One region of the Streptomyces sp. NPDC059900 genome, then DNA from elsewhere that is predicted to be linked to it. Evidence: riboswitches for the same ligand, from Rfam matches in the RefSeq annotation. Region 1 holds a riboswitch; each other region holds the start of a gene.

What was found. A riboswitch is a leader RNA that binds a small molecule or an ion and turns the genes downstream of it on or off. The one in region 1 is predicted to bind S-adenosylmethionine.
Region 2: linked by a shared signal. The riboswitch ahead of ACQKIP_RS36690 (aminotransferase class V-fold PLP-dependent enzyme) and the one ahead of thrC (threonine synthase) in region 1 are both predicted to bind S-adenosylmethionine.
Region 3: linked by a shared signal. The riboswitch ahead of ACQKIP_RS27515 (LLM class flavin-dependent oxidoreductase) and the one ahead of thrC (threonine synthase) in region 1 are both predicted to bind S-adenosylmethionine.

What each region holds. Positions count from the first base shown of each region.
Region 1 is NZ_JBNNJZ010000096.1:12,809-20,330, forward strand. It holds gene ACQKIP_RS16300 (hypothetical protein) at 1-159, opposite strand, end outside; gene ACQKIP_RS16305 (glucosyl-3-phosphoglycerate synthase) at 243-1,187, opposite strand; SAM riboswitch class I at 1,354-1,488, shown strand; gene thrC (threonine synthase) at 1,506-2,822, shown strand; gene ACQKIP_RS16315 (MoaD/ThiS family protein) at 2,934-3,209, shown strand; gene ACQKIP_RS16320 (cold-shock protein) at 3,634-3,837, shown strand; gene groL (chaperonin GroEL) at 4,174-5,799, shown strand; gene ACQKIP_RS16330 (ATP-binding protein) at 5,851-7,522, opposite strand, start outside.
Region 2 is NZ_JBNNJZ010000478.1:363-5,986, reverse strand. It holds gene ACQKIP_RS36700 (SLC13 family permease) at 1-1,045, shown strand, start outside; gene ACQKIP_RS36695 (glycerate kinase family protein) at 1,068-2,288, shown strand; gene ACQKIP_RS36690 (aminotransferase class V-fold PLP-dependent enzyme) at 2,240-3,667, opposite strand; SAM riboswitch class IV at 3,875-3,991, opposite strand; gene trpD (anthranilate phosphoribosyltransferase) at 4,066-5,130, opposite strand; partial or broken gene ACQKIP_RS36680 (ubiquinol-cytochrome c reductase cytochrome b subunit) at 5,270-5,624, opposite strand, start outside.
Region 3 is NZ_JBNNJZ010000256.1:974-8,495, reverse strand. It holds gene ACQKIP_RS27535 (excinuclease ABC subunit UvrA) at 1-2,141, shown strand, start outside; gene ACQKIP_RS27530 (M13 family metallopeptidase) at 2,202-4,154, shown strand; gene ACQKIP_RS27525 (glutathione S-transferase C-terminal domain-containing protein) at 4,226-4,954, opposite strand; SAM riboswitch class IV at 5,501-5,613, shown strand; gene ACQKIP_RS27520 (putative leader peptide) at 5,570-5,818, shown strand; gene ACQKIP_RS27515 (LLM class flavin-dependent oxidoreductase) at 5,914-7,164, shown strand; partial or broken gene ACQKIP_RS27510 (NtaA/DmoA family FMN-dependent monooxygenase) at 7,182-7,522, shown strand, end outside.

The sequences.
Region 1 (7,522 bases):
GTGCTGCTCGTCCGCGGGGGTGAGTTCGATGCGGTCGACGGTCCTGGTGTTCGCGTACGACGATGCGCCGTGACGCACCTCCGCGGCCGGGGCGGCGGAGGCAGGCGCGGCCGCGGCGCCGAGCAGTCCTGCCATGAGGCCGACCGTGGCCATGGTCATGCGACCGTTGCGTCGCGCGCTTCCCACTGCATGTCTTTGCCACATAAGTGGGGAATGTAGACAAAATGCCCGGCGATGAGTGGTTACGCCACGCGGCGTGCCGTGTACTCCGCGACGCCGGACATCGGCGGGCGCTCCTCCGTGTCGACCGAATGGGTCCGCGGCTCGAACCCCTGCTCGCCCCGTTCGAACTGTATGAGCTCGGGGCGTACGAGATGGCCGCGCGCCAGGCGCAGCTGTGCCGTCCGGTAGATCGCCGCGGCCATCCGGCCGAGCGCCTGCCCGTCCTGGTGGCGGTGCTTGCGCACCCCGACGTCGACCTGCGCGAGCGCGTCGAGGCCCACGGTGTGCAGCGCGTCGACGAGCAGCCCGAGCTCCACGCCGTACCCGACGGGGAACGGCAACCGCTCAAGGAGGGACCGGCGCGCCGCGTACTCCCCGCCCAGCGGCTGCACGAATCCGGCGAGTTGGGGCCAGTGCATGTTGAGCAGCGGGCGCGCCATCAGCTCGGTGACCCGGCCGCCCTGGTCGTCGGTCCCGGCCAGCGGGCGGTCGTACATCGCCTTCACGAAGTCCACGTCGGGCTCGGTCAGGAGCGGGCCCACGATCCCCGTCACGAAGTCCGCCGAGAACTCCCTCAGGTCCGCGTCGACGAACGCGACGATGTCGCCGCCGGTCACCAGGAGCGAGCGCCACAGGACCTCGCCCTTGCCGGGCACGGCCGGGATGCGCGGCAGGATCTCGTCCCGGTGCACGACCCGCGCGCCCGCCGCCCCGGCGACCTCGGCCGTGCGGTCGGCGGAGCCGGAGTCGATCACCACGAGTTCGTCGACGAGGGCGGCCTTCTCGACCAGCTCGCGGCGGATCTCGGCGACGATCTCGCCGACCGTCGCCTCCTCGTCGAGCGCGGGCAGGACGACACTCACCGAGGCTCCCGACGCCCGTTTGGCGGCGACGAGCGCGCTGAGCGGGCGGTCGGCAACAGACCAGGAACGCCTGGTCAGCCAGCGCTCGGCCTCTTCCAGCACGGGGGGCTCCTCCTGTGTGTGGCCTACATGTGATCCATCTCGCGGTTCGGACGACTATCTCAAGGGTCCAGGCCGTCGGTTACAGTCTTGAACAACGCCGATGACCATCGCATGCCGGGGTCATCGCGCAACAAATGCCCCGGGCCCCTGAAGCCCGGCGCCATACCGCTCATCCAGAGGGGCAGAGGGATACGGCCCGTTGAAGCCCCGGCAACCATCCCGCCGACCGCGCACGCGAGGTCTCGGTGGGGAAGGTGCCAATTCCGTCTCGCGGCGAGATGCGTCGCGAGGAAGATGAGGAGAAAGGGCCTCGCCTCCATGGCTGCGCAGACTGTCGCAACGAACGACACCACCCCCTCCACCACGACGTCCACGGGTTCTGTGGACCTCGGCCCCGCGTCCGGCCTCTCCTGCCGCGAGTGCGGCGAGCTCTACCCGCTCGGCCCGATCTTCGCCTGCCAGGCCTGTTTCGGCCCGCTCGAAGTCGCGTACGACCTGCCGACCGGTGACCCCGAGGCGCTGCGCAAGCAGATCGAGTCCGGCCCGGACAACATCTGGCGCTACGCCCCGCTCCTTCCCGTCCCGGCGGACGTCGCCGAGAAGCCCAACATCAACCCCGGTTGGACCAAGCTCGTCAAGGCCGACAACCTCGCCCGCGAGCTCGGCGTCGAGCAGGGCAAGCTGTTCGTCAAGGACGACTCCGGCAACCCGACGCACTCCTTCAAGGACCGCGTCGTGGCGCAGGCCATCGAGGCCGCCCGCGCCTTCGGCTTCACCACGCTCTCCTGCTCCTCCACCGGCAACCTCGCGGGCGCCGTCGGTGCCGCCGCGGCCCGCGCCGGCTTCCGTTCCTGCGTGTTCATCCCGCACGACCTGGAGCAGGGCAAGGTCGTCATGGCCGCGGTGTACGGCGGCGAGCTCGTCGGCATCGAGGGCAACTACGACGACGTGAACCGCTTCTGCTCCGAGCTCATCGGCGACCCGCTGGGCGAGGGCTGGGGCTTCGTGAACGTGAACCTGCGGCCGTACTACGGCGAGGGTTCCAAGACCCTCGCGTACGAGATCTGCGAGCAGCTGGGGTGGGTCCTTCCCGACCAGCTGGTCATCCCGATCGCCTCCGGATCGCAGCTCACGAAGATCGACAAGGGCCTCAAGGAGCTCATCAAGCTCGGGCTCGTCGAGGACAAGCCCTACAAGATCTTCGGAGCGCAGGCCGAGGGGTGCTCGCCGGTGTCCACCGCCTTCAAGGCCGGGCACGACGTCGTGCGCCCGCAGAAGCCGGACACCATCGCCAAGTCGCTCGCCATCGGCAACCCCGCCGACGGGCCGTACGTCCTGGACATCGCGCGCCGTACGGGCGGTGCGGTGGAGGACGTGAACGACGAGCAGGTCGTCGACGCGATCAAGCTGCTCGCGCGGACCGAGGGCATCTTCGCGGAGACCGCGGGCGGTGTGACGGTGGGCGTCACGAAGAAGCTGATCGAGGCCGGTCTCATCGACCCGGCGCTCACCACCGTGGTGCTGAACACCGGTGATGGCCTCAAGACCCTGGACGCTGTTGCCGAGACCTCTCAGGCGACCGCGACGATCAAGCCCAACCTTGACGCGTTTCGCGCCGCGGGTCTTGCCGGTTAACCGCCGCAGGGCCTGAGCCTTCCTCCGTCTGCGGACCGTCGTGGCTGGTCGCGCAGTTCCCCGCGCCCCTGACGGGGCGCCCCACGCCCCCGAACTACCGAGGTGATCCCCATGAGCGTGAACGTTCGTATCCCCACCATTCTCCGCACCTACACCGGCGGTCAGTCCGAGGTCGCCGCCGAGGGGGCGAACCTCTCCGAGGTCATTGCCGACCTGGAGAAGAACCACGCCGGTATCGCGGCCCGCGTCCTGGACGACCAGGGCAAGCTGCGGCGCTTCGTGAACGTCTACGTGAACGACGACGACGTCCGCTTCGAGCAGGGTCTGGAGACCGCGACGCCGGACGGCGCCGGCATCTCGATCATTCCCGCCGTCGCCGGTGGTTGATTCTTTAAAGAAATACCCTGCGTAATCGGCTTTGCCCCCTCCGCGAGAGAAGTGGAGGGGGCAATTCCATGTGGTTGAGCACGGTACAGTTGGGAAGCGAGCTTCCCCGTTTGTGCCGAGCGCATATACGAAGTCGCCCTGAGGGCGACAAGAAGCAGCCAAAGTGCACTGCCCATTTGCCCCTCTCGTGGCATTTGTCCGGCCCGACTTGCCCTGAACTCCGGTAAATCCTCCGCATATTTCCGATCAGGCGTGCCCAGAATTCTCGTCTGATTGACCTGTTGCAGAGGGCAGTTGGACAGATACATTCAGCCGCGGTCGACGCGTTCCGGCGCACGCCTCCACAACCCATTGGGGGGGTGAGGTCTGACCCGGGTCCGCGAAGTGCGGGTCCGTGCAAGGGCCAGTAATAGGGGAGTTAGGCATGGCTCAGGGCACCGTCAAGTGGTTCAACGCGGAGAAGGGGTACGGCTTCATCGCGGTCGACGGTGGTGCGGATGTATTCGTCCACTACAGCGCGATCCAGATGGACGGCTACCGCACCCTTGAAGAAGGTCAGCGAGTTGAGTTCGAGATCTCGCAGGGCCAGAAGGGTCCGCAGGCGGACATGGTCAAGCTCGCCGTCTGATCTCGGCGCGATCGACCAGTGACTTAGCGAGTGACGAGGGGCCCGTATCCCGACAGGGGTACGGGCCCCTCGTGCGTCCGGGCGTGTGCGCCGCACCGCGCCCTGGACGCGCGCCCCCTCCGTACGTCCGGGATCCACTAGAGGCGCTTGCACTCGCAGGGGTCGAGTGCTAATCATTGGGCTTAGCACTCTCCGAGTGAGAGTGACAGAACTTGGATCGGGTCGGTGAGGCCCGCAGGCCGGGTGGGGCAAGGAACCACAAGGCTTGCAGGCCGTCCGTCGCGGGCACCGATGCGATCCGGAGCATGCCACCCCTGTCCGGGAGGACCACTTCACATGGCCAAGATCATCGCGTTCGACGAGGAGGCACGGCGCGGCCTCGAGCGCGGCATGAACCAGCTCGCCGACGCCGTCAAGGTGACCCTGGGCCCCAAGGGTCGCAACGTCGTCCTCGAGAAGAAGTGGGGTGCCCCCACGATCACCAACGATGGTGTTTCCATCGCCAAGGAGATCGAGCTCGAGGACCCGTACGAGAAGATCGGCGCCGAGCTGGTCAAGGAGGTCGCGAAGAAGACGGACGACGTCGCCGGTGACGGCACGACGACCGCGACCGTCCTGGCGCAGGCGCTGGTCCGCGAGGGCCTGCGCAACGTAGCCGCCGGTGCCAACCCGATGGCCCTCAAGCGCGGCATCGAGAAGGCCGTCGAGGCCGTCTCGGGCGCCCTGCTCGAGCAGGCCAAGGACGTGGAGACCAAGGAGCAGATCGCTTCGACCGCCTCCATCTCCGCCGCCGACACCCAGATCGGCGAGCTCATCGCCGAGGCCATGGACAAGGTCGGCAAGGAAGGCGTCATCACCGTCGAGGAGTCGCAGACCTTCGGGCTCGAGCTTGAGCTCACCGAGGGCATGCGCTTCGACAAGGGCTACATCTCGGCGTACTTCGCCACGGACATGGAGCGTATGGAGGCGTCGCTCGACGACCCGTACATCCTGATCGTGAACTCGAAGATCTCGAACGTGAAGGACCTCCTTCCGCTCCTCGAGAAGGTCATGCAGTCCGGCAAGCCGCTGCTGATCATCGCCGAGGACGTCGAGGGCGAGGCCCTGTCGACCCTGGTCGTCAACAAGATCCGTGGCACCTTCAAGTCCGTCGCCGTCAAGGCGCCCGGCTTCGGTGACCGCCGCAAGGCCATGCTCGGCGACATCGCCATCCTCACCGGTGGCACCGTCATCTCCGAGGAGGTCGGCCTCAAGCTGGAGAACGCCGGTCTCGACCTGCTCGGCCGCGCCCGCAAGGTCGTCATCACCAAGGACGAGACCACGATCGTCGACGGCTCCGGCGAGAGCGACCAGGTCCAGGGTCGCGTCAACCAGATCCGCGCCGAGATCGAGAACTCGGACAGCGACTACGACCGCGAGAAGCTGCAGGAGCGCCTGGCGAAGCTCGCCGGCGGTGTTGCGGTCATCAAGGCCGGTGCCGCGACCGAGGTCGAGCTCAAGGAGCGCAAGCACCGCATCGAGGACGCCGTTCGCAACGCGAAGGCGGCCGTCGAAGAGGGCATCGTCGCCGGTGGTGGCGTGGCGCTGCTGCAGGCCGCCGCCGTCTTCGAGAAGCTGGAGCTCGAGGGTGACGAGGCGACCGGCGCCAACGCCGTGAAGCTCGCCCTGGAGGCCCCGCTCAAGCAGATCGCCGTCAACGGCGGCCTTGAGGGCGGCGTCGTCGTCGAGAAGGTCCGCAACCTCACCGTCGGCCACGGCCTGAACGCCGCGACCGGTGAGTACGTCGACATGATCGCCGAGGGCATCCTCGACCCGGCGAAGGTCACGCGCTCTGCCCTGCAGAACGCCGCGTCCATCGCCGCGCTGTTCCTCACCACCGAGGCCGTCATCGCCGACAAGCCGGAGAAGGCGGGCGCTGCCCCGGCCGGCGGCGGCATGCCGGGCGGTGACATGGACTTCTGATCGACCTCTGGTTGATCGACGTCCCGTACGTACCGAGGGCGGCACTCCTTCTCACGAAGGGGTGCCGCCCTCGGGCGTTGCCAGGGCATAGGCGATGCCCTCGTCGATGCCGGTCTCCAGGCCTTTGCGGAAGGCGGCCTCGTACGCCAGGTCGCCGATGGTGTCGCGGACCCGGCGCTCGCAGGCCCGGCGGGCGGTCACGAGGTCCAGATTTCCCAGCTGAGCGACGCCGACGGAGCGCCACAGCACATCGGAGATCCCGAGCAGCCGCGCGGTCTGCTCGGGGTCGTCCATGGCCGAGGTCAGCATGTCGACGCTCAGGGCGGCACCGAGGATGTCGTGGAGCCGCCATTTGATCGCCAGGCCGTCGCGGGCGTGCCGCACCGCCGAGGACGGGTCGCCGTTGCCGAGAGCGGTTCCGGCCAGCAGGTAGAAGGCGAAACTGCGCATCCACTGCTCGCCGTGCCGCTCGCACTCCTCGTGCAGGGTGGCGGCGGCCACGGCGGCCCGGTCGAAGTCGCCGAGACGGAGATGGGCGAAGGTCACGGTGGAGAGCAGGAGGAGTTTGACGGCGGGTGAACCGCCGCCGCAGCCGGGCGAACCGGCCGCTGGTGCGACAACGCCGAGCGCATGCGCCGACCGGCCGCTCAGCGTCAGCCAGGTCCCTTCGAGGTAGCGGGCGGCGTCGACCGCCGCCGGATCGCCGAGCCGGTCCGCCAGCGGATTGCAGAGGTCCACCAGCCGGCCGGTGGTTTCGAGGTCGCCCTGCGTGAAGGCCACCACGCCCTGGGTCCACAGGGCCCAGAAGCGTTCCGGCCCGGGGCCGGGTCCCGGGCCGGGACAAGGGGACTTGGCGAGGGCACGGTCCAGGTAGTGGCGGCCTTCGCGCTGGAAGCCGCAGCAGAACCAGAAGAACCACAGACTGCCGGTCATCTCCAGGCTGTCGCGCGGGTCCGCGTCGGCCAGGCAGCTCTCGAGGGCCGCACGCAGGTTGGCGTGCTCGGCCGTGCAACGCTCGTACCAGGCCACCTGGTCGGGTCCCGCCCACTGCCGGCCGCCGGTGCGGGCGAGCCAGCGGTAGTAGTCCCGGTGCCGCTCCGAAAGGAGTCGTTCCTCGCCGAGGTTCCGCAGCCAGTCCTCGCCGTACTCCCGGACGGTGTCCAGCATCGAGTAGCGCAGGCCGCGCCGGGTCTTCGTCGATCGCAGGAGCGACTTGTCCACCAGCGCGGAGAGGAGCCCGCCGATCTGTGCGCTGCCCAGCGGGCCCCCGGCGCAGACCAGTTCGGCCGCCTCCAGCTCGAAGCCGTCGGCGAACACGGAGAGGCGGGCCCAGGCAAGCCGCTCCTGCGGAGTGCACAGTTCGTGGCTCCAGCCGATGGCCGTGCGCAGGGTCAGGTGCCGGGGGTCGCTCTCGCCGTGCCACATGCCCGGAGAGGGGTGGCCGAGCGTTTCGTAGCGGGCGTGCAGGCGCCGGCGCAGTGCGTCGAGGTCCATCTCGGGCAGGCGGGCGGCGGCCAGTTCGATGGCGAGGGGGATGCCCTCCAGGTGCGCGCAGATCTCCGCCACCGCTGTGCCGTCCTCCCTGGTGACACCCGCGCGTTCCATGAACAGCAGTGATGCGTCGGAGGGTTGTGTGCCGCCGGCGTCGACAGGCAGCGGAGGAACGACGATCGGCTGTTCTCCCCGCAGGGCCAGGGGGCGGCGGCTGGTCGCCAGGACGCGT
Region 2 (5,624 bases), on a different contig from region 1:
GCATCTGACCACGGCCGCCCTGGTCGTGACGGCGTTCGCGGTACCCGCCACGTCGGGCCGCGCCGCGCTCGCCCTGCCCGTCTTCCTCGCGCTCGCCAAGGTCCTCGCAGACCGGAAGCGACTGGTCGTGATGCTGGCGCTGCTGTTTCCGACCGTGATCCTTCTGTCCGCGGTCGCCACTCTGATCGGCGCGGGCGCACATCTGATCACGGTGTCCGTGCTGTGGGAGGCCACCGGGGACCGGATCGGCTTCACCCAGTGGATGCTGCTCGGCCTGCCGCTCGCCATCGCCTCCTCCCACCTGGCGGCGGAGGCCGTCCTCCTGACGACGACGCGGCGGGCGGACCGCAAGGGCCCCGTCCACATCACCGTCGAGCAACTCCAGGAGCACAGCGAGCAGCCGGTCTCCGGAGCCTGGGAGCCAGCCGAGACCCGCTGCGCCCTCCTCCTGGCCACGGTCGTCGCACTCTGGTGCAGCGAGCCCCTTCACCAGGTGCCGCCCGCGGTGGTCGCGCTGATCGGCGCGGTCGTCGCCTCCTCCCCCGCCCTGGGCACCGTACGTCTGAAGGACGCGCTCAAGACCGTGCCGTGGGCGCTGCTGCTCTTCATGGCGGCGACGATGGCGATGGGCGTCGCGCTCGCCGATTCGGGGGCGGCGAAGTGGCTGGTGGGCGGGGTTCCCCTCGATGTGCCGCCCTGGCTCTTCCTTGCCCTCGTCGTGGCGGTCAGCACGGCCGCGCACCTGGTCCTCCAGTCCCGCTCGGCCCGCTCGTCCGTCCTGGTCCCGCTGGTCGTCGCGGCGGCGGTCGGCGCGGGCGTCAACCCGGTCGCGGCGGCCCTGGCCTCCACGGCCGCCGCCGGCTTCTGCCACACCCTGCCCGCGTCCGCGAAGCCCGTCACGCTCTTCGCCGACATCCCCGGCACCCCCACCTACACCCCGCGCGACCTGCTGCGCCTCTCCGCGGTCCTGGCACCCCTGACCGCCGCCCTCGTCCTGCTCTTCGCCGTCACGCTCTGGCCGCTGCTCGGCGTGCCCGTCCGCTGATCCCGCCCGCACTGGAGACCCCATGCTGACCCGTTTCGCCATCGCCCCCAGCGGCTTCAAGGAGTCCCTGTCCGCGCAGTCCGCGGCCGAGGCGATCGCCGAAGGAGTACGCCGTGTCGTCCCGCACGCCGACACCGATCTGATCCCCCTGGTGGACGGCGGCGAAGGCACCGCCCGAGCCCTGGCCGCCACCGGCGGAGGGCGCCTGGTCGCGCTGCCCGCCACCGGCCCCGTCGGGCAGCGGATCGGCACGCACTTCGCGCTCCTGCCGGACGGCACGGCGGTCGTCGAGATGGCCGCAGTGGCCGGACTCTCGCTGGTCCCCCGCGATCTGCGCGACCCCGGTGCCACCACGACGTACGGCGTCGGCGAGCTGATCGGCGCCGCGCTGGACGCGGGCGCCCGCCGCGTCCTGGTGGGCTGCGGGGACTCCGGCACGTCGGACGGCGGCGCGGGGGCCCTGCAAGCGCTCGGCGCCCGGCTCCTGGACGCGGACGGCTGGGAACTCCCGCGCGGCGGCCGGGAGCTGACCCGCCTGAGCCGCATCGACCCCTCGGGCCTTGACCCGCGCCTGAAGGACGCCGAGATCCGCGTCGCCTGCAACCCCTTCAACGTCCTGACCGGCGAGCGCGGCGTGGCCCGCGTCTTCGGACCGCAGAAGGGCGCCACTGCCGCGCAGGTCGAACAGCTCGCGGCGGCTCTCGACCGCTGGGCACACGTCCTGACCCGCGACCTGCGCGCCACGACGGACCTCGCCCTCGGCCCCGGAACCGGCGCGTCCGGAGGCCTGGGAGCCGGTCTCGCGGCGCTCGGCGCCCGGCTCCTGCCCCGCTTCGACGTCCTGCTCGGCCACCTGGACCTGGACGCGCGCCTTGCCCGCGCCGACCTGGTCATCACCGCCGAGGGCGCCCTCGACCACCAGACGCCGCGCGGCAAGGTCCCCGCCGAAGTGGCCCGGCGCGCCAAGCGGTTCGGCCGTCCCGTCCTGGTCCTCGCGGGCACGATCGGCCAGGGTGCCCACCACGTACGGGCGGTGGGCGTGGACGCCTACAGCTCGATCCTGCCCGCGCCGGTCTCGCTGACCGAGGCGCTGGGGCGGGGCGGCGAGTTCCTCACCGACGCGACCGAGCGTGCGCTGCGGATGATCGTTCTGGGGGCACGTCTGAAAGGACGGGAGGGCAGGACGAGCAAGGCTCAGGCGGCGTTGGTGTCCGGCACGCAGCGCCCGTCCTCGGTGCGGTAGTTCCAGCGCGCGCCGTCCGCCACCAGCTCCTTGACGGCGCGCACGAAGCGCTCCACGTGCTCGTCGGGGGTGCCCGCGCCGAAGCTGACCCGGATCGCGTTCAGGGACTTCTCGCCGGGCGCGGCCTCGGGGGCACCGCACTCCCCCTGGGTCTGCGGGTCGCTGCCGAGCAGGGTGCGCACCAGCGGGTGGGCGCAGAACAGGCCGTCGCGTACGCCGATGCCGTACTCGGCGGAGAGCGCGGCGGCGAAGTGCGAGCTGTTCCAGCCGTCGACGACGAAGGAGATGACGCCGACGCGCGGCGCGTCGTCGCCGAAGAGCGAGAGCACCTTGACGGCGGGCACCTCGGCCAGGCCCTCGCGCACCTTGGCGATGAGCTGGTTCTCACGGGCGACGAGCGCGTCGAAGCCGGCCTCGGTCAGCGCCTTGCAGGCGGAGGCGATCGAGTACACGCCGATGACGTTCGGCGAACCGGCCTCGTGCCGCGCGGCGGTGTCGTGCCACTCGACGTCCACGCCGCCGCCTGCTTCCTTGGGGCGCCGCGCGACCTTGCGCGAGGCGCCGCCGCCCGCGAGGTAGGGCTCGGCCGCCTGGAGCCAGTCGGAGCGGCCCGCGAGGACGCCGGAGCCGAAGGGCGCGTACAGCTTGTGGCCGGAGAAGGCGACCCAGTCGACGTCGAGCTCGCTGATCGAGACGGGGTGGTGGGGCGCGAGCTGCGCGGCGTCCAGGACGATGCGAGCACCGTGCGCGTGGGCGGCGGCGGCGAGCTCCCTGACCGGCCACAGCTCACCGGTGACGTTCGAGGCGCCGGTCACGCAGACCAGGGCGGGCCCGTAGGGGTCGCGGTCGGCGAGGGCGCGCTCCAGGGTCTCGACGGCCTGCCCGGCGGTGCGCGGCGCGTTCAGGTACGTCACGCGGGCGTCGCGCCAGGGCAGCAGCGATGCGTGGTGCTCGGTCTCGAAGACGAAGACCTGGCAGTCGGCGGGCAGCGCCGCGGCCAGGAGATTCAGCGAGTCGGTGGTCGAACGCGTGAAGACGACCTGGTCGCTCTCGCGGCAGCCGAGGAACTCGGCGACGGTGACCCGGCTGTTCTCGAAGAGGTCGGTGGAGAGCTGCGAGAGGTACCCGGCACCGCGGTGCACGCTGCCGTAGTACGGCGCGTACGCGGCCACGTCGTCCCACACCCGCTGGAGTGCCGGGGCGCTCGCCGCGTAGTCGAGCGCCGCGTAGGTCACCTCGCCGCCGGTGACGAGCGGCACGGTGACGTCACGGCCGAGGACGGGCAGCGGGGCGGCACAGCAGGGGTCTGCGGACTCGGTGGCGGTGACCTCGGCGGTGGCGGTCAGCTCGGCGGTGGCGGTGGCGGGGCGTGCGGACATGGCGAAATCTCCCTGCGAGCAAGACGGAACAGCTGCGTAAGATCCCGTGCGGCAGCACAACTGCTGCTCCGCGTACGGGTGTTGCCTCGACGCGCGGCGCTCTTGGCCGGGCGGAGGGGGTACTGCGAACGGGGCCGGAGGCCCTATCGCATTCGCTTGCTCACGAGACTGCTCCCTTGAGGACCAGGACCCCAGGGTGTTCGCAGGGGTCCGCGCTTGCCATACGCCTTGCTGCGTACGGCCTGGTCTTCACCCGGGGCACCCCGCCACGGACGGAGGGTTGCCGGACAGCGAGCCGGGGCTTAATCGCTGTCACTCATGACCTGTGCAGCATCCTGCCACACGATCTTCCCGGTGCACACCGCAGTCCGGCATCCGGACTGCGGTGTGCGCCACACTCACCTGTTGCTGGCCGCCACCCAGCGCTCCAGGGCCTTCTTCGCGGCCCCGGAGTCGATCGACTCGGCGGCCTGCGCGATACCGGCGCCGATCTGCTCCACGAGGGCCCCCTCGCCCGGCGTACGGGCCACCAGGGCCGCCGCCGTGTTGAGCAGCACGGCGTCCCGCACGGGACCGCTCTCGCCGTCCAGGAGCCGCAGCGCGACCTCGGCGTTGTACGAGGCGTCGGCGCCCCGCAGGGCCTCGACGGGGACGAGGTCGATGCCGACGTCCCGCGGGTCGAAGGGCTCCTCGCGCACGGCGCCGTCCCGTACGACCCAGACCCGCGAGGTCGAGGTGGTCGTCAGCTCGTCGAGCCCGTCGTCACCGCGGAAGACGAGGGAGGAGTGCCCGCGCTCGGCGAAGACCCCCGCCACGATCGGCGCCATCCGCGCGTCGGCGACACCGACCGCCTGGGCCCGCACCCTGGCCGGGTTGGTGAGCGGCCCCAGGGCGTTGAAGACGGTCCTGATGCCCAGCTGGCTGCGCGCCGCGCCGGCGTGCCGCAGCGCCGGGTGGAACTTCACGGCGAAGCAGAACGTGATCCCGGCTTCGTCGGCCACCTCCACGACCCGCTTCAGCGGCAGCTCCAGGTTCACCCCGAGCTTCTCCAGGACGTCGGAGGCGCCCGACGCGCTGGAGGCGGCGCGGTTGCCGTGCTTGACGACCTTCGCACCCGCGCCGGCGGCCACGATCGCGGACATCGTGGAGATGTTGACGGTCTTGGCGCCGTCACCACCGGTGCCGACGATGTCGACGGTCTGCCCCGGCACCTCGATGACATTGGCGTGCTCGTACATCGTCTGGACGAGGCCGGAGATCTCCTCCACGGTCTCGCCCTTGGCCCGCAGCGCGACCATGAAGCCCGCGATCTGCGCGTCGGTCGCCTCGCCCCGCATGATGCGGTCCATCGCCCAGGCCGTGTCCGCCGCGCTCTGGTCGCGCCCTTCGAGCAGCCCGTTCAGTACACCGGGCCAGGAACGGGCCGCCGCGGTGTTGCCTCCTGCGGGGGTCACAGCGCTCATCTGCCGCTCCTGGGTTCGTTCAGCCATAGGACAGGAACACCTTATCCAGCCCGCAGGACGGCAAAGAGCCCCGTCCATGCACTGGATGCACGGGACGGGGCTCTTGCCGTGGCGACCTTGTCGTCAGAGCTTCAGTCGATCAGTGGTGGCCGTGGCCGCTGGTGATCTCCTTGTACTCCTCGGTGGTGGGCTTGGGGATCTGGTTGTCCTCCCCGTAGTAGCCCTTGGAGAGCTTGGCCCGCAGCTTCTGCGAACCGGACACCTTGCGCTCGACGCCGTTCTCGTCGACCGAGGGGCCGATCTCGACCGGCGCGTACTGCTCGTGCGCGGTGAGCGTGTGCAGCTGCTCCTGGCCCAGCGGCTCGTGGACCTCGATGAACTCACCGTGCGGCAGGCGCTTGATGATGCCCGACTCGCGGCCGTGCAGGACCTTGTCCTTGTCGCGCCGCTGCAGACCCAGGCAGATCCGCTTGGTGACGACGAACGCGATGACC
Region 3 (7,522 bases), on a different contig from region 1:
GCTCCGGCAAGTCCTCGCTCGTCTTCGGCACCATCGCCGCCGAGTCGCAGCGGCTCATCAACGAGACGTACACCGCGTTCATCCAGTCGTTCATGCCGAGCCAGAGCCGCCCCGACGTCGACGGGCTGCGCAATCTCAGCGCGGCGATCGTCGTCGACCAGGAGCGGATGGGCGCCAACTCGCGCTCCACGGTGGGCACCGCCACCGACGCCTCCACCATGCTCAGGATCATCTTCAGCCGTCTGGGGGCCCCGGCCGTCGGGACGGCGGGCGCCTTCAGCTTCAATCTGCCCGAAGGCATGTGCCCCCGCTGCGAGGGCACCGGCGAGGCCTCCACGGTCGACGTCGACCGGCTCGTGGACCGCGAGCTCTCGCTGAACGAGGGCGCGATCACCGTGCCGTACTACGCGGTGGACTCCTGGAGCTGGCAGACCGTGGTCAACTCCGGCTTCCTCGACCCGGACAAGAAGGTGAAGGACTACACCGAACAGGAGTGGGCCGACCTCCTGCACAAGGCCCCGACCAAGGTGAAGGCGGGCTCGAACGGCTTCACGTACGAGGGCCTGATAGCCAGGATGCAGCGGACCTGGCTCGCCAAGGACCGCGACGCCCTCCAGCCCCACATCAGGACCTTCGTCGACCGCGCCGTGGTCTTCGCCCGCTGCCCGCTCTGCGAGGGAACGCGCCTGACCGCGGCCGCGCTGTCGTCGAGGATCGACGGCCTGAACATCGCCGACTGCTCCTCGATGCAGATCAGCGACCTCGCCGCGTTCGTGCGCGGCCTCGACGACCCGGCCGTCGCGCCGCTGATCGCGAGCCTGCGCGAGCTGCTCGAATCGCTCGTCGAGATCGGGCTCGGCTATCTGAGCCTGGACCGCACATCGGGCTCGCTCTCCGGCGGCGAGGCCCAGCGCGTGAAGATGGTGCGCCATCTCGGCTCCAGCATCACCGACGTGACGTACGTCTTCGACGAGCCGACCATCGGCCTGCACCCGCACGACATCCGGCGCATGAACGACCTGCTGCTGCGGCTGCGCGACAAGGGCAACACGGTGCTCGTCGTCGAGCACAAGCCCGAGGTCATCGCGATCGCCGACCACGTGGTGGACCTCGGTCCCGCGGCCGGCACGGCGGGCGGGCAGATCTGCTTCACCGGCGACGTGGCGGGGCTGCGCGCGTCGGGCACGCTGACCGGGCGGCATCTGGAACACCGGGCCCGGCTGCGCGAGCAGGTGCGCGTGCCCAAGGGGCAGCTGTCCATCCAGGGCGCCGACCGGCACAACCTCAAGGACGTCGAGGTCGACATCCCGCTCGGGGTGCTCGCCGTGGTCACCGGCGTCGCGGGCTCCGGCAAGAGCTCGCTGATCCACGGCTACCTCTCCGGGCAGGAGGGCGTGGTGGTCGCCGACCAGTCGCCGATCCGCGGCTCGCGCCGCTCGAACCCGGCGACCTACACCGGTCTGCTCGGCCCGATCCGCACCGCGTTCGCCAAGGCCAACGGCGTCAAGGCGGCCCTGTTCAGCGCGAACTCCGATGGCGCCTGCCCCAAGTGCAACGGCATCGGGCTCATCTACACCGACCTGGCGATGATGCCCGGGGTGGCGTCCGTCTGCGAGGCGTGCGCGGGCGAGCGGTTCACCGCCGAGGTCCTCGCCTACCGGCTGCGCGGCAAGAACATCAGCGAGGTCCTCGGCATGTCCGTCGCCGAGGCACTCGATTTCTTCCCCACGGGCCAGGCGCACGCCGTCCTCGGCCGTCTCGGCGATGTCGGGCTCGGCTATCTGCGGCTCGGCCAGCCCCTGAACACCCTCTCCGGCGGCGAGCGCCAGCGCCTCAAGCTCGCCATCCACATGGCGGAGAAGTCCTCGACGTACGTCCTGGACGAACCGACGACCGGACTGCACCTGGCCGACGTGGACAAGCTGCTCGCGCTGCTCGACCGGCTCGTGGACGACGGCAACTCGGTGGTCGTCATCGAGCACCACCAGGCGGTGATGGCGCACGCCGACTGGATCATCGACCTGGGGCCCGGCGGCGGGCACGACGGCGGGCAGGTGGTGTTCACCGGCACGCCCGCGACCCTGGTGACCGAGGGGGAGACCGTGACGGCGCGGCATCTGCGGGAGTACGTCGGCGGCTGAGGCCGGGCCGGAGCCGTAAGGCGATCGTGCTCGGGCACGGTGTCCGCGTAGGGTGCGTGAATGAGCATGCTGGATGACGCCCGCGCGGGCATGAACCCCGAGATCCGACCCCAGGACGACCTGTTCGGCCACGTCAACGGTCACTGGCTTGAGACCGAGCCGATCCCCGAGGATCGCTCGAGCTGGGGCCCCTTCGTGCAGTTGGTCGACACGGCCGAGGAACAAGTGAAGGTGATCATCCAGGAGCTGGCGTCGGACGGCGCCGGCTCGGATGACGCGCGCAAGATCGCCACGCTGTACGCCTCGTTCATGGACGAGGAGACGATCGCCGCCCGCGGGCTCGCCCCGGCGCAGCCCCTGATCGACGCCGTCGCGGGACTGCGGGACACCCGGCAGCTCGCGGCGTTCCTCGGCCGCTTCGAGCGGACCGGCGGCTCCGGTCTGTTCGGTTCCTACATCGACTCGGACGACCGCAACTCCGACCGCTACCTCTTCAACGTCCTCCAGGGCGGGATCGGCCTGCCCGACGAGTCGTACTACCGCGAAGAGAAGTTCGCCGAGATCCGCGAGAAGTACCTCGCCTACCTCACCGAGCTGCTCACGCTGGGCGAGCACGCCTCGCCCGCCGAGGCCGCGCAGACGGTTCTCGCCCTGGAGACCCGCCTCGCCGCGGGCCACTGGGAGCGGGCCGAGACGCGCGACGTGCAGAAGACCTACAACCTCCTCACCCTGCACGAACTGACCACCCTGGCCCCGCACTTCGACTGGCGCGGCTACGCCGAGGGGCTCGGCGGCTCGGAAGCCACCATCGCCGAGACGTGCGTCCGCCAGCCGTCCTTCTTCCGTCACCTGTCCGCGGTCCTTGACGAGGTGCCGATCGAGCAGTGGCGCGACTGGGCGCTGGTGCGGGTCCTGCGTTCGTGCGCGCCCTACCTCACGGACGCGTTCGTGCGGAACAACTTCGAGTTCTACGGCCGCACCCTCAACGGCACCCCCGAGCTGCGCGCCCGGTGGAAGCGGGCGGTCGCGTTCGTCGAGGGCTCCATCGGCGAGGCCGTCGGCAAGGAGTACGTGGCGCGGCACTTCCCGCCGAGCTCCAAGGCGATGATGGACGACCTCGTCGCCAACCTCCTGGAGGCCTACCGCCAGTCGATCGCCCGCCTGGACTGGATGACGGACGAGACGAAGGAGCGCGCCTACGAGAAGCTCGCCACCTTCCGCCCCAAGATCGGCTACCCCGACACCTTCCGCGACTACTCGGCTCTTGAGGTCACCGAGGGCGACCTGCTCGGCAACGCGCAGGCGGCGGACGCCTTCGAGTCCGACCGGCAGCTCGCCAAGATCGGCGCGCCGGTCGACCGCGACGAGTGGTTCATGCTGCCGCAGACCGTCAACGCCTACTACAACCCGGGCACCAACGAGATCTGCTTCCCCGCGGGCATCCTGCAGAAGCCGTTCTTCTCGCCCGACGCCGACCCGGCCGAGAACTACGGCGGCATCGGCTCGGTCATCGGCCACGAGATCGGCCACGGCTTCGACGACCAGGGCGCGCAGTACGACGGTGCGGGCAACCTCAACGACTGGTGGACCGCGGCCGACAAGACCGCGTTCGAGGCGAAGTCGAAGGCGCTGGTCAAGCAGTACGACGCCTTCTCGCCGCGCAACCTGCCGGACGAGTTCGTCAACGGCTCGCTGACGGTCGGCGAGAACATCGGCGACCTGGGCGGTCTGACCATCGGGCACACCGCGTACCGCATCGCGCTCGACGGCGCCGCGATGCCCACGAGCGGCGGCCTGACCGGCTCGCAGCGGCTCTTCATGAGCTGGGCCTACTGCTGGCGCACCAAGCGCCGCAAGGAGCAGGAGCAGCAGTACCTCACCATCGACCCGCACTCGCCGCCCGAGTTCCGCGCCAACATCGTGCGCAACCTCGAAGAGTTCCACGAGGCGTTCGAGACGGCGGAGGGCGACGGTCTCTGGCTGGACCGCGAGGAGCGCGTCCGGATCTGGTGAGCATCCGGGAGTGAAGTCCGGGCCTGGTCGCGGCAGTGTGCCGCGACCGGGCCCGATCCGCTTGGGCCCCGTCAGCCGGAGCGGGGGTGGTTGGCGCGGAAGGCCGGGATGTCGTGCAGGCGGCGGGCGTAGGAGCGGAGGCGGGGGTAGGCGTGCACGGCCTCGTTTTCGGCTGCGGTGAGGTGGACCAGCTGTGCCCACAAGTGCACGTCCGCCGCCGTCAGTTCGTCGCCCACGACGTAGCGGCGCGAGGCAAGACGGCGGTCGAGGCGGTCCAGTGTCGCGGGGGTGAGCGGATCGGCGAGGAAGTCGTGCCAGGTGTCGATCCGGGCGGCCAGGGACGGCGGTCGCAGGAGGCGGCGCGGGCCGTTCCCGTTCCCGTGCGCGGCGAGGCGGCAGGCGAGGTCGCGCAGGATGTCCGGCGTGTGATTGCTGACGACGTGTCCGCTCCACCGGTCGCACAGGGCGGGAACGGTCAGCGGGCCGTGGAAGTGGTACTCGGTGGCCTCGTAGAAGCGGTGCAGGTCGTCGAGTGCGGCGGTGGTGTCCGTGGTCTCCGGGGCCAGGAGCGTCGTGGTGACCGACTCCCTGAGCCCGAGCAGGTCGAGGGTGACCGAGACGCGCAGCGAGCGGGGACATCCGGCCGAGAGATACAGGTGGTATCGGTGGGGCGCCGGATAGAAGCCGCCGGCCAGGTCCGCGCCGATACGGCTGCGGATCGGGGCGGGACACGTGCCGTGCGGGGAGCGCGACGTCTCCGGGACGGGGCGGCGGGGACGGTGCGACGTGATCTCGGGCATGGCTCTCCAGGCAGGTGAGGGGGGCGCCGCCCGGGTGCTTGCCGACGGTGGCGCGGTGGGGGAGAGGGGCAGGCGTAGCCGCGGAGGGCTGCGGCAGGGGGCGCGTTTCCGCTGCGCGCACGTCCCGCGCACCGGGTACGCCATGTACGTCTCGTATGTGCGGGGACGTCAGGCAGCTGGAACCGAGGCGCTGCACACGCGCAGCAGGTCGATGTGCAGACGTCTGGTCAGAATGCGGGGGCGGGGACGGGGCGCGGACAGGAGAGGCCGCTGCATGCCCTTCCTCTCGCCGAACGCCCTGAACATGTGCACCAGCCCTGCCGTCGGGGCCCGTTGAGCCGGGTCGTGACCGTCTCCGGCAGTCTGGGTCCGGGCGTCCGGTGCGTCAAGAAGGCCCGGGAACTCGCCGCCGGGAAGCGGAACAGAAGCAGGGGCCCGGCGGTTGTGCCTGAGAAGGACGCACACCGAGGCACGTACTCAGCTGTGAGCACGCCCATGATCCACGGGCATTGCGCACCGCCCCGGCCTCACGTAACGTCCCGAGCAGGTTACGAGTGTCAGCGTCAAGCCCTGGCTTGCTGACCGGCAACCCTCCCACGCGGCGGGGTGCTCCAGGTGAGGACCAGGCGGACCCGCTCAGGGCTCCGCAAGCGCGAGACGGCGAGGCCCCTGGCCCGCCGGGCCGAAAGGGTGGAGGTGGGGGACGTGTCGGTGATGCTGCCCGTGCTGCCCGCCGCGCCCGCGTCGGCGTCCGTGTCGGCAGCCCCGCGCGTCAAGGTGATCGCCCCGCGCCCACAGGTCCACCTGTACTCCCGACCGCACATCGATCTGCAGCGCGTCGCCGGCGCGCTCTGTCGTTCCTGACCCGTCACCCCGCCGCCGCACCCTCGGAGCCGAGGGGCCGGTGATCTCGTACGGTCGATCAGGAAGGCACACCTTTCGTGTCGTCATCATCAGCGCTGCCCCATTCATCCGCTCAATCCGTTTCCTCCTCTCCCTCCGGCGCCCCGCTGCACCTGGCCGTCGCACTCGACGGCGCGGGCTGGCACCCGGCCGCCTGGCGTGAACCGGTCGCCCGGCCGGGGGAGTTGCTCACCGCCCGGTACTGGACCGATCTGATCACCGAGGCCGAACGCGGCCTGCTCGACTTCGTGACCATCGAGGACGCGCTCGGGCTCCAGTCCTCGCACTTCACCGAATCCGACGGACGCACGGACCAGGTGCGAGGGCGCCTCGACGCGGTCCTCATCGCCGCCCGTGTCGCCCCGCTGACCAGCCACATCGGCCTCGTGCCGACCGTGGTGACCACCCACACGGAGCCCTTCCACATATCCAAGGCGATCGCCACGCTCGACTACGTGAGCGCGGGCCGCGCGGGCCTGCGGGTGCAGGTGTCCGCACGCCGCAACGACGCCGCGCACTTCGGGCGCCGCACGTTTCCCGCCCTCGACGGCGTCGGGGACCTCGGCAGAGCGGACGTACGTGAGCTGACCCTCGACCTCTTCGACGAGGTGGCCGACTACGTCGAAGTCGTGCGCCGCCTCTGGGACAGCTGGGAGGACGACGCGGAGATCCGGGACGTCGCCACCGGCCGCTTCATCGACCGCGAAAAGCTGCACTACGTCGACTTCGAGGGCAAGCACTTCAGCGTCAAGGGCCCCTCGATCACCCCCCGGCCGCCGCAGGGCAGGCCCCTTGTCGGCGCGCTCGCCCACGAGGGCCCGACCGACGCCCCCTTCCGGCTCCTCGGCCGCTCCGCCGACATCGGATTTGTCACCCCGCGCGACGCGGCGCACGCACGCGCCATCGTCACCGCGGTCCGTGCCGAGCAGGACGAGGCCGGGCGCACCGCCGAGCCCCTGAACCTCTTCGGCGACCTGGTGGTGTTCCTCGACGACGACCCGGCCGCCGCCGCGGCCCGCCGCGAGCGCCTTGACGCCCTCGCCGGTCACCCGTACACCAGCGACGCACACGTCTTCACCGGCACACCCGCTCAACTGGCCGACCTGCTTGACGAGTTGCAGCAATCCGGTCTCGCCGGTTTCCGGCTGCGGCCCGCCGTCGCCGGTCACGACCTCCCGGCGATCACCCGGGGCCTGGTGCCCGAACTCCAGCGCCGCGGCGCCTTCCGGCACGCGTACGAGGCCGGCACCCTGCGCGGCCTGCTCGGCCTCGCCCGCCCCGCAAGCCGCTACGCCGCCACCGCCTGAGCCGGAAGGAACCCGACATGAGCAAGTCACCGGACAAGCCGCTCAAGCAGATCCACCTCGCGGCGCACTTCCCCGGCGTCAACAACACCACCGTATGGAGCGACCCCGAAGCCGGGAGCCACATCGAGTTCAGCTCCTTCGCGCACTTCGCCCGCACCGCCGAGCGCGCCAAATTCGACTTCCTGTTCCTCGCCGAGGGTTTGCGCCTGCGTGAACAGGGCGGCGAAATCTACGACTTGGACGTCGTCGGACGGCCCGACACCTTCACCGTCCTCACCGCGCTCGCCGCCGTCACCGAACGCCTCGGCCTGACCGGCACCATCAACTCCACCTTCAACGAGCCGTACGAGGTGGCCCG